One region of the Paenibacillus sp. Soil724D2 genome, then DNA from elsewhere that is predicted to be linked to it. Evidence: predicted binding sites of a transcription regulator. Region 1 holds the regulator's gene; each other region holds the start of a gene.
The links. Region 1 encodes Rex, which represses fermentation and respiration genes when NADH is low (regulators of the CRP and FNR family bind a similar motif). Its sites were predicted from a motif close to TTGTGAAATATTTCACAA; they were not measured.
Positions count from the first base shown of each region.

Region 2: ASG85_RS19025 (hemerythrin domain-containing protein) is a predicted target of Rex. The motif match lies at 1,632-1,649, and genes of this name have one in related genera.
Region 3: ASG85_RS18985 (DoxX family membrane protein) is a predicted target of Rex. The motif match lies at 1,884-1,901, and genes of this name have one in related genera.

Region 1 covers NZ_LMRY01000060.1:213,040-217,242, forward strand. The annotation lists gene ASG85_RS36100 (amidohydrolase) at 1-46, opposite strand, end outside; gene ASG85_RS36105 (DUF47 domain-containing protein) at 292-918, shown strand; gene ASG85_RS36110 (inorganic phosphate transporter) at 983-1,984, shown strand; gene ASG85_RS36115 (redox-sensing transcriptional repressor Rex) at 2,201-2,821, opposite strand; gene dinG (ATP-dependent DNA helicase DinG) at 2,824-4,203, opposite strand, start outside.
Region 2 covers NZ_LMRY01000022.1:71,190-75,392, reverse strand. The annotation lists gene ASG85_RS19035 (GAF domain-containing protein) at 1-10, opposite strand, end outside; gene ASG85_RS19030 (Crp/Fnr family transcriptional regulator) at 304-999, shown strand; gene ASG85_RS19025 (hemerythrin domain-containing protein) at 1,026-1,568, opposite strand; gene ASG85_RS19020 (methyl-accepting chemotaxis protein) at 1,736-3,019, shown strand; gene ASG85_RS19015 (bifunctional diguanylate cyclase/phosphodiesterase) at 3,407-4,203, opposite strand, start outside.
Region 3 covers NZ_LMRY01000022.1:63,755-67,957, forward strand. The annotation lists gene ASG85_RS18975 (2-hydroxyacid dehydrogenase) at 1-542, shown strand, start outside; gene ASG85_RS18980 (MBL fold metallo-hydrolase) at 832-1,782, opposite strand; gene ASG85_RS18985 (DoxX family membrane protein) at 1,961-2,485, shown strand; gene ASG85_RS18990 (molybdenum cofactor guanylyltransferase) at 2,621-3,226, shown strand; gene ASG85_RS18995 (cytochrome c oxidase subunit 2A) at 3,352-3,513, shown strand; gene ASG85_RS19000 (cytochrome c oxidase subunit II) at 3,548-4,018, shown strand; gene ASG85_RS19005 (cbb3-type cytochrome c oxidase subunit I) at 4,049-4,203, shown strand, end outside.

The sequences.
Region 1 (4,203 bases):
CATTATTTGAGATAAAAATACCGTTCATAATTAATGTTTTTTTCATACTAAAAAACCCTCTCTATGCTCATTCTATTAATGACATTGCTTTTTAAACTTTACATCTTCGGGCTTGTAAAATCAAGGAAGCTAAGAGATGTTAAGAAATTGTTAAATGTCACGGAATTTTCGTTGCTTTCGAAGCAATTGTTATGATACTTTTAACTTTGTGAGTTTTTTCAACCATTTGGTCTGTTTATCTTATATATTCGATCAAAACTTAGTACATATAGTAAAATATAGGAGGATTATATGACAACGTTATTCACGAAAAAGAATGAAGTTGATTTCTTACAACTTCTCATCCGTGCTGCAGAGAACGCATTGCAAACTGCTCAACTATTTCGCACAGCTATGATGGGTGATAAACCGCCGATTGAGTATGTAAAAGCCATCAACGATTTAGAGCATGCAGGCGATTCCATTACTCACGAAATTTTCAAAGGTTTAAACAAAGTATTTATTACTCCGATTGATCGTGAAGATATTATGGTTCTAGCCTCCAAAGTGGATGACGTAACAGATGGTATTGAAGCTACAATTGCTCGTTTCGACTATCTTTCTGTATCCCATACAGATTCTTATATGAAAGAGTTTTCGGCTGTCATTGTAGACTCTTGCCAGCATATGCTGGATGCGTTCAAGCTTCTAGCGAAGAAAAAATACATGCAAATTCCTGAGCATACGGTTGCTATTAATTCCCTCGAGAATGACGGAGACCGTTTGATGCGCGAAGGAATTCGCCAAATTTTCATCACACGTAAAGACCTCTACGAAGATTTTAAATTAAAAGAAATTTATGAGCGTTTGGAAGAAACAACAGATGCTTGTGAAGATGTAGCCAATATCCTTGATAGCGTTGTACTTCGCTATTCATAAGGCACAATCGTGTCTTATGTGTACGAAGATAGTTTTCCAAATGGAAAACTCTTAGGAGGAAATCATGTTAACTTATTTAATCGTCATCGTTGTGCTTGCCTTACTTTTTGATTTCATTAATGGATTTCACGATACAGCTAATGCTATTGCAACTTCCATTTCCACGCGTGCCTTGAGCCCGCGTGTTGCCATCATTATGGCTGCCACACTCAACTTTGTCGGAGCCATGGTTTCCTCTAAGGTTGCCAAAACCGTTGGAGGAAGCATAGCCAATCCTGCCAAAATTGAAAACGGGGTTGAAATCGTCATCGCTGCCTTACTTGCAGCTATTATCTGGAACTTGTTGACATGGTATCTGTCCATTCCCTCATCTTCTTCTCATACACTCCTTGGTTCTCTAGCTGGAGCTGTCATTGCTGGTGCTGGGGTTCATGCGGTGAATTGGGGTGGTTTTACCCAAATTATTATCATTTTGCTTTTATCGCCTATTATCGCTTTCGCCCTTGGTTACCTAATTATGATCTTAATCAAGTACATTGTAATATGGTCGGGGAATACATCAAGATCAAAGCTAAATCGCGTGTTCCGTACCTTGCAAATTTTATCTGCGGGATTACTCTCATACTCCCACGGTGGAAACGACGCACAAAAAGCAATGGGCATTATCGTGTTTGGTTTAGTCGCAGCTGGTGTTCAAACAGATTTGGAAGTGCCGCTGTGGGTGAAAATTGCTGCCGCTTTAGCAATGGGACTTGGAACATCCATCGGTGGATGGCGAATTATTAAAACCGTTTCTGGTAAGATTGTTAAAATCGAGCCGATTAATGGCTTTGCATCGGACTTAACGTCATCACTCGTTATTCAATTCTCTACACACTTGGGTAAACCATTATCAACGACGCATGTTATTTCCTCCGCGATTATCGGGACAGGCAGTGTCATGCGCTTCCATGAAGTTCAATGGGGCACGGTTGGCCGCATGTTAATCACTTGGATTATTACGATTCCAATCAGCATCGCGCTCGCATTCTCGATTTACTTCGTGCTGTTCAGACTCATATTCTAAAAATAAATAGGCTGTCTCAAGAGTAACATTATAGATGTGTGGGACAGATCCAATTGTTTAAAAATTCGAATGAAAAAGGAGCTAAGCGGCTTGTATGTGCTTAGCTCCTTTTTTTATATGAATCCACAATTGTTCTTTAATCCCTATTCGCAATTGAACATCTTAAACCTATAGCCCATCTACTGTCACGAAAGCTTGAAAGCTGGATGTGGCTTTCTAATCCAAATAATAAGCTAAACTTTGCAATTCTGTTGTAAAATCCGCATGATGTACACGCACCTCAGGAGGAACTTTAATAATGACCGGAGCAAAATTCAATATCGCTTCGATCCCGCAGTCTACGAATTGATTGGCTACATTTTGAGCTTCGTTCGCAGGAACGGTAATGATGCCGATACGAACGCCTAATTCAGATAGAACCTTCTTCATCTCATGCATCGGTTGAACAACTAAATTGTTAATCGACTCCCCTGCCTTGCTTGGCATTGCATCAAAAACGGCGACAATCTTCATATCATTCCGTAAGTAAGTATTATAATTGCATAAAGCGCGGCCTAGGTTACCCGCTCCAACAAGAGCAACTTGAATATGTCGATCCAGCTTCAGGATCTGTCTAATCTTCTCAATCAAGTAAGCAATGTCGTAGCCGATTCCCTTTTTGCCAAATTCCCCGAAATAAGCCAAATCCTTGCGAATCTGTGCCGGATTCAGATCGAGCTTTTGACCCAAATCCTGCGAAGATACCGTCGAGACATTTTTCATTGCAAGTTCATTCAGAAAGCGTAAATAAATGGGCAGCCTCCGAACGACGGCTTCCGATATTTTTTGTGTTTTCAACGCTATGCCTCCCCCATCCACTCTTCAATCCTAGGTAACATTTGCTCGGTCGTCATATGCTCAATCTTCGGACCAGGCAATGAATAAAGGAAGTGCTTGCCATAATACGTATCAATGACACGAGTATCATAGATGATAACGATGCCTTTATCGGATGCACGTCTAACAAGTCGGCCAAAGCCCTGCTTAAATCGAATGACAGCCTGCGGCACAGAAAATTTCATAAATGGATTCTCGTTGCGCTTCTTAATATTTTCACACTTAGCCTCAACAAGAGGGTGATTTGGCGGTTGAAACGGCAATCTTATAATAGCAAGACAACTTAACGCATCTCCTGGAATATCGACACCCTCCCAGAACGAGCTGGTGCCCAGAAGGACACACATTTTGTTATCTTGGAACATCCGGGTCAGTTTACTCCGATTACCGCTGTCGACCCCCTGCCCGAGCACGGTAATTCCATGTGGCTTCAAGAGATCCTTCATGCCGGCATAAATTTGCTTAAGCATACGATTCGAAGTGCACAAAATCAACATTCGTCCTTTGGTAATTCGCGCAACATCACTGAGCGACTCAATAAGTGCGTTGATAAAAATAGGATCACCGGCACCTTTGATTGTTGGGAAGTTCCGCGGAATGACGACGAGAGCTTGTTCTCTATAATTAAAAGGAGATGGCAATTGAACAGTTTTCAGCTTGCCCGATTCTTCATCCTCAGGGATAACTAACCCTAATTGATCCGCTGAATATTGAAAAGATTTATTAACAGACAACGTCGCGGAGGTCAGGATAATACTGTCTTTGGTCTCAAAGAAATGCTGCTGCAGCAAACCACTTACATCCGTAGGCACCGATACGAGCTGCAGTGACTTCGATTTGGCATAGGTACCCGCTTCCATCCAATACACATAACCCTCATCAGCCATTTTCATAAAAAAGTGCAGGGCATCTCGATGGTTGTATAGCTCCTTTACCGTGCCATTCAAATCAGTGACTAAACCTTGGACTCCAAAAACTTCCTGCATGTCCTTCACTTCATTTAACAATTTATCAAGCGTGCGCAGTAAATCATTCGCATTCAAATAAATATTGTCTTCCATGATCAAAAGCTCTCGCCATTCGGGTGGAAGCGTTTCGGGCTTCATCCGCAGTACGTATTGTGAGTTTTCCGATTGCGAAGGATCGCTCCTAGAAGATAACAGCTCATAGAGCGCTTCACTAAGCCGATCCCAATCCTCTTTGATTTGCACGATTTTGGGAAAGAGCCCATCGATAGTTTGACTCCAAGCGGCCGCGCGTTCCTGCTGCTCATCCGATTTCTGCAATCGAAACCGCAACATCGGTAATTGGCCACTTCGATTATCTTTATATAGCCATAGCAA
Region 2 (4,203 bases), on a different contig from region 1:
CATGAGCCATATAGGCCACCTCCATTTCCTTATGCACCAGAGCCGATTTATTTTAATTAACATTGTAGACGTTTCATCTCATCTTGTATGTCAGGGAAAACCCTGATTTCGCTATCAGGAAATTGCGCTAATTAACCTGCAGATTACCTCAGAAGTCTTCAGGAAAGTTAGGGATGAACTTGTGATTTATCTCACACCAGATAGGGAGTTTCCCCTCCAAAGATCAGCAGAACTCCCGATAAACAAAACCATCTGAACCCGTTAAGATAGAGATAACAAAGAGACGTTGAGGAGTTGGTACAGATGGCTATTAACGGTATTCTAGCCTTTTTTTCTGAAGAGAATTTCCATAAATTACAAAGCATTATGTATGTGAAGCATGCGGAGAAAGGTGATTATCTTTTCTGGGAAGGCGATATCGCGGATAAATTGTACTATGTAATGAAAGGCGGGGTGCGCATCACCAAGCTATCGGAAACAGGTAAGAGCTTTATCATTTCCCTGCATCAGGCGGGTGATTTGTTCGGTCAGATCGATCCCTTTCAGAATTCTGTACAAAGCTATAGTGCAGAAGCAACCGCTGATTGTGAGATTGGTGTCATTCAACGAAAAGACCTCGAAGTATTACTATGGCAGCATGGGGATTTGGCCATCGAGTTTATGAAATGGATGGGGCTTATGCACCGCATGACCGAAACGAAGTTCCGTGATTTAATGATGTACGGAAAACCAGGCGCACTCTGTTCGTTACTTATCAGACTCAGTAATTCGTATGGCGTTCCAAACGGTGAGCATACGCTGATCAATTACAAGATCAATCATACAGAAATGGCCGATATGATTGGAGCTACACGGGAAAGTGTCAATCGGATGTTGAGTGATATGAAGAAGGAAGATGCGCTTGAGATTCAAAATGGCCATATCGTGATTAAAGATTTAACCTATCTCCGCGATGTTTGCCACTGCGAAAACTGCCCGAAAGAGATTTGCCGCATGTAGCATTCCCATTGAAATGGTCCAATTAACTAAGAGAAGAAGGATTCAAGGTCCGTTAGCACTTTCTCCGTCAAAGGAATTACGAGCTGTTCTTCCATCGTAAAGTGATCATTTAAAATTAAACAGGCCTGAATGAGATGCGACGCAGCCTCAATCAGCTGTTTTTTGATGACAATTGGCGTTAAATCAATGATGGTTTCATGGAAGGTCTGGATAAATGAAATCGCCAGCTGGTGATCCTTTTCAAGCACCCAAAAAGAGGGAGTTATCGATGGAGCTGATTGTCGATTGAAGTAATCAAGCAGAAAGGGGAACAACTCCTGATCCTCCCACTCCGCATGGTGTTCCAATGCCTCCACAAAATGAGCGGTTTGCTGCCTTAGTTGACGCAAGACCTGAACTCCCTCAGCAGGATCATCCAACAGGCTCACTTCCTTAGCGCTATGCTCGAGAGCCTTAAGCTGCTGTCTTAATTGGTTATGCTCTTCCTTCAGACGATCCGTGGCAAAATCAAGTTCATCTGGGTTGGATGAGGCTATTCCCAACATGCAGGTTATTGAAAGTGGTGCCATATTCATCCCTCCAACATTCGTCGTTTGCTTCTATCTCTAGTATAAATTCTTTACCGATTATCGCTGTGAGAAACATCACATCTACGTTTTCAAGATTCTGTTATATTTTTTACAAGTGCTTATTGGAAGAATTCATCACAGAAAAGGCAGAATGGGGACTGACGAAGATGAAGAAATTTAAATGGAGTATAGTCAAGAAAATGGTCCTTGGCATCACGTTAGTATCCACCGTAACCTATGGGACAAGTGCTTTTTTTATTTTTACCCTGCAAGGTTTATTTAAAGATTACATGCCGGATTGGTTGTTCATATGGATCACCCTTTCTTTGGGTATTTTCTGGACAGGATTTCTGGGATGGATTGCGGCAAAATGGTTCATTAAACCTCTACTGCAGCTTATAGACGCAGCAAACGAGGCCTCGGCAGGAAATTTGCAAATTACTATCACTCCAAGTAAATCGGATGATGAATTAAGAGCACTCAGCCTTTCTTTCTCGATGATGATTGGAAATTTAAGAGAAATCATTGATGGAATTTCAGTCAACTTCATAGGAACCGATATGCATGTGGATGAATTGAGATCAGCGATTGGACATGCAGCAGCTCATGTGGAACTGATAACAACGACGATCGAAGACATATCCCATGGAGCTGAGCAGCAATCGAAATCCTCCGAAGCCATGTTCATGTCCGTCGAACAAATCATGAGAAACACCGATGATATCAATAAAGAAGCCCATGAGGCCCGGCATTTAACGACGCAAATGATTATTACCATTAAGGATAGTGCAAGAGTGATTCAGTCTTTAGTTAATGGGATGCAAAGCCTTGCGACTTCTAATCAAGAATCCATCCATACTGTTCAACGTTTGGAAAGCAATGCGAAGCAAATCAGCGAGATTTCGAGCGTTGTGGGTGAATTCGCCAACCAAACCCATTTATTAGCCTTGAATGCTTCCATTGAGGCTGCGAGAGCCGGTGAACATGGCAAAGGCTTTGCCGTTGTGGCGGGTGAAGTGAAGAAACTCGCCGAGCAAAGTTCGCAGGCCGTTCATGACATTAATCAGCTTATCGACCAAATTCAGTCTGAGGTCAAGAATGTCGTCTTCAAAATTACACAGCAATTCGAAATGGTCAATAAAGAAGCCGCGAATGGGGAGTCAACCGCTTCAGCGCTTCAAAGTATCGTTGGTGAAGCAAATCAGGTCGATCAACTCGTGGATCATATTGCATCCATGGTCTCCAGCCAAGCGGATCAAGTACAGCTCACCTTAAATGAAGCTCGAGATGTCACCGACATTGCCTCCAAAATCTCTTTGGGCGCAAAGGGCGTATTCGCTTCAACACAGGAACAGACGGCCGTGATGGAGGAAATCGCTGCATCCTCCGATGTATTGAGAGATCAATCCGCAAGTTTAAAGAAACAAATTGAAATCTTTAAAGTGAGATAAATCGGCCTCTGTTCTTGGATGAAAATAGCCTTCCTACATGCACTGCTGTAGCATGTAGGAAGGCTTTTACGCTTAGTCAATTTCTCTGTTGAGTGAGTGATGTTGTAAAAAGTGCAACAATTGCTGCCTAAATCTCGCCTCTCTGCATTCATTGTTGCATCATGTACAACAATTTAGTCCTAAACTGGCAATTTCGTAACAAATGGGCTCGAAATGTTGTACAAACTGCAACTTCAAGTTGCAAAATAGCCCTTAGGCGTGTGAATTGTTGTAGGAAATACAACATTGGTAACCACTATACCCATACCCCTTCGTAACATGGCTTAACGACTCTAAAAATCAAATTTTGGAGTCATCTCTACCCGTTGTAAGGTGGTTTAATGCTATCTATCCAAAAATAAGCTCATCACAGAAGAAGACTTCAATCCCTTCGGGAGGCAGCGGTCGGCTTAACCAATATCCTTGGATAGAATCACAATGGAGGTCCTTGAGAAAAGCCAGTTGATCTTCCGTTTCCACGCCCTCGGCAATCACTCGGAGCCCCAAACCGTGGGCCATATCAATCACAGCCTTGGCAATCGAGGCGTTCCCTCGATCCATTTCAATACCCTGAACGAAGCATTTATCAATTTTCAATATATCAATGGGATACTTTTTCAAATAACTTAAAGCGGAATGTCCCTTGCCAAAATCATCAATAGCTAACTCCAACCCGATCTCTTTAAAATCATGCAGAACAGTCAGTACCGACTCAATTTGGTGTATGCTGATGCTTTCCGTAATTTCAAAGCATAGATAACTCGGATCTTGCTCCGTTTCCTTCAATATCTGTTTGACCGTTTCAATCAAATTCTTATTTTTGAACTGTCGAGGCGACAGATTGATAGCACATTTCAAGGGAGGATAGCCTGCCAATTGCCAGGCCTTATTCTGCTCACAAACACTCCGCAGCACCCATTCTCCTATTTCGACAATTTGACCATTTTCCTCTACGATCTGAATAAATTCGTTCGGTGGCACCATTCCCATCTCGGGGTGCTGCCAGCGAAGCAAGGCTTCTATGCCGTTGATCCGGCCCGTTTGAATATCCATTTGCGGCTGGTACACAATTCTTAATTGGTCTTTTTCCAATGCTTTTCGTAACCCGTTCTCCAGTTTCATTTTCCGGTAGAAGGTTGCGTTCA
Region 3 (4,203 bases), on a different contig from region 1:
GGAAAACTCTCGGTATCGTAGGCATGGGAGATATCGGCTGCGCTGTAGCTAGGAGAGCTAGGGCGTGCGGACTGAACATTATTTACTATAACCGTACAAGGCGTATGGATGATCAGTTGCTTGAAGCGAGATATGTCGACTTTAGAGACTTGCTGCAAGAGTCCGACTTTATCATAACTCTCGTTCCTTTATCGAATAAAAGCCGGGGAATGTTTGGAGCGGAGGAGTTTGCGCAGATGAAGCCCTCAGCTTATTTTATCAATGCGGCACGCGGGCCTATCGTGAATACCGAGGCCCTTTACGAAGCATTGAAAAGCAAACAAATTGCATATGCCGCATTGGATGTGACTGATCCAGAACCCATTGCGGGAGACCATCCGTTACTCAGCCTTTCGAATATCTTAATAACCCCGCATGTAGGTAGTGCAACTTACGAAACGAGAAATCGCATGGCCCATTTAGCTGTGGATAATTTATTAGCAGGTCTGGGTAGACAACCGCTTCCAACTTGTGTGAATCCAACCGTTAATTATCCGAAGTAAGCCTTTTAAATGTAATTCTATTGGCTTCGCCTTTTATCAAAGGGCGAGGCTGTTTGCATTGTTTCCATGCATAACTATGGAGAAAAAAATGGATACTATGGTTAAAGGTGATATGTATGGAATTACCGGTTTCCGTTGATCTTTTCAGATCATAAAGCAAAAAGCTGCCATTGGCTTAATGGCAGCTTTTACTTTGTCAGTAGATAAGAAAGTATAAGTTTTATACTTTTGCTTCGCAGCTACCTTGACAAACACGCTCGTCCCAGAAGGACGACGAAGTCGCTTATCCCTAGTCCACCAGTGTTTCCCCGTGTTTCAGCAGTTTAAGACGGCTTGAATCGAGCTCCCTTCTCCGCCAATCGGCCAACAACCGGTCGAGTGCTTCCTGCGGCGTATCATCGGCTAGCCGAAAAGCGCCATAATGCATCGGGATGAACGTCTCGGCCCCTACATCGAGGAATGCCTGAACCGCCTCCTCCGGCGAAACGTGCTGCATACCCATAAACCACTCCGGCTCGTATGCGCCGATCGGCATGAGAGCATAGTGAATACCCGGAAATCTCGCGCCGATATCGCGGAAGCCTTGGAAATATCCGCTGTCTCCGGCAAAATAAATCGCATCGTTCTTCTCCGCGCCATCCACTAATAACTCTGGTGAGCGATTGATCACCCAGCCTCCCCAAAGCGACTTGTTCGTATCCGTCAGCGTACGCCGAGTCCAATGCTGCGCTGGAACGAAATGAAACTCCAGCGGCCCGACCGTCGTCTTCCCCCACCAAGGCAGCTCGTGGACTGTACTCAGCCCAAGCCGCCTTATCTTCATGCCAAGTCCTTCAGGCACTAGGGCAACAGGCGAGCCTTTCAGCTTGCTCAATGATCCGACGTGCAGGTGATCATAGTGCGAATGAGACAGCAAGACGATATCAACCGGCGGTATTTCATCGAGTGCAAGCCCTGGGGCCTCGAGCCTGCGGGCAAAGCCCATTCGGTTCGCCCATACCGGATCTGTAACGATCGTCAAACCAGCTATCTGCAGCAGGAAAGTCGAGTGTCCAATCCAGGTGATTGTTGTTTCGCTGCGGTTATGCAACAGGAGCTCTTGCTGCTTATGCTCCGCTTGGCCGATGCGTAAGGTGAGATCCTTGACTTTCCCTTTCCGTTCTTGCTGCCATCGGCGAATTTCCTTCCATGTTTTCACCTGCGCAGCTGGATCAGTATTGCTATAACGTTTGCGTGCCATAAATCGCTGCTCCCCTCATAAAGCCGCCATAAGTCCTTTGAAATAATATCTCCATACCTATTAAGATGTGGAATCTTATCATTTTTGTCAACTTTTAGTTGGTGTGATTTATCTCACATACCGGAAAGTTTTTTCGAAATATAATGAAGACAGAAAAGAAAAAAAGGAGATGGTTCAAATGATGAAATGGTTAAGGGGAAATCGTTACGCGGCGATGATGTTGGCGATTATTCGTTTGTATGTGGGTTGGCAGTGGATGACAGCGGGATGGCATAAAATCACCGGGGCAAAGCCATTTGACGCAGCGGGTTATTTGAAAGGCGCAATTGCGAAACCAGTCCTTGAATCGGGAACTACGGATATGGTTTACGCGAATTACGTGGCTTTCTTGAAAAGCTTTGCCCTCCCCAATGTGGGCGTCTTCAATACGTTAGTTCCTTGGGGGGAATTGTTAGTTGGTTTGGGTCTGATACTTGGCGCACTGACTACTACAGCCATATTGTTTGGATTATTAATGAACTTTATGTATATGTTCGCTGGAACGGTTAGCAGCAACCCATGGTTAGTACTTCTTGGATTCTTTATCATCGCCGCAGGTGCTAACGCAGGCAAGTTCGGCGTTGACCATCTGATCCTTCCGTATCTTCACAAATGGTTTGATAAAATGATCGATAGACTCCATTTGAAGCCAAAATATAAATAAATGTGCACAATGGAGCGGGTAATTTTCAAAGGACGTTCATACATGCCAAAAGAACCTACTCTTTGACTCAGTTCGCTGAAGAAGAGTAGGTGTTTTTTTCTCAAAACAAAACGGGATAGAGGGAGTGTGATAGTGATGCTTACAGGTGTCATTTTGGCTGGTGGAGCAAACCGTCGAATGAATGGAGAACTGAAAGCATTACTTCCATTTGGTGGACAGCCTCTCATTGTTCGCCAAGTGGATCGAATGAAGATATTGTGTGATGAAATCATTGTTGTAACCAACGATCCCAAGTCGTATCTGCCTATTCTGGATCGTTCGGTACGGATCATTACCGATTTTCACACCGGCTATGGACCGCTTGGGGGCATGCATGCGGGATTGTCGCTAGCTAAGCATTCATCGGTCTGGGTTGTTGGTTGTGATATGCCTTTTATTTCGTACAAAGCGGCCGAACTTTTGTGGAACAGAAAGCGGGAAGGCATTGAGGCTGTAGTTCCTCTTGTATCGGGTAAATTAGTTCCCCTGCATGGGATTTATGATCGAGAATGCAAGACTAAGATTCTTCCTCTGCTGGGTAAAGGTGAAACTCGGATTTCAGCTTTACTGGAACATATTTTCTGGAGTGAGTTAGGGGATGAATATTTGCAGAAGAATGGTGTCGATCTGAAATTCATTTCGAGCATCAAGACCATGGAAGATTATGAAGCTTTCCAACACACCGTGAAGCCGGGGATGTAAGGAATTGTGCCATTTTTGACCACTTAGGATTTTTCACATACAGAATGTGACATATATCATAGTGGCCTCTGAAGAATGCTCCTAGAATGAGGATAGCTGGATTTTAAGATGGAGGTGGGTCTGAAATGAGTATTAGAAAGTTAAGTAATGAGCAGCCCGAACAAATGAGAACAAAGGCGGAACAAGAGCCAGCATTGAAAGGCACATTTGCCTCGGTCATGCTGCTCGGAGCTTTTCTGGTCATAACCTGGGTCGCTGTATTTCTATTATTTCTGTACAGACAGTAGTTCATTTCACGATTAGAAAAGGGTGGTTTAAGCCATGCATATTCATAAACTGGAGAAAATTTGGCTAGCAATTGGGATCAGCATGCTGTTCGTGTTTCTTGGCGTTTTGGGTGTTTCTGCGTTTGCCATGGGGGTAAAACCGCCAAGTGAGCATCATCATCGGATTGATCCTGCGAAAGTAACAGAGACAGCACCTTTTGACAAACTAGGATTGTATAAGACTGGAGAAAAAGAATACGAAGCGGTGATGACCGCTTTTACATTCGGATATGCCCCAGACAAAATGGAAGTTCCTGTTGGTGCAACGATCAAATTTGTAGTAACGAGCCAGGATGTCGTTCACGGCTTCGAAATTCCAGGAACGAACGTAAATATGATGATTGTTCCAGACGAAATCAGCCAAGTATCGCATACGTTTACGAAACCAGGTGAGTACCTTATCTTGTGCAACGAATATTGCGGCGGAGCGCATGAATATATGAAAACGACCATTATCGTGAAATGACGGGAAAAAGCATAGAAGGGGGGAGTCTGCATGTTTGAAAATAAATTCGATCTCAAAGACGGGAAGCTGGTCGTTGCACACATCATCGTGGCTTTCCTTGCACTGCTCATCGGAGGGATTGCGGGGCTGCTGCAAACGTTAGTGAAGAGCGGGACGGTTAAGCTGCCATATGGCATCGGTTATTA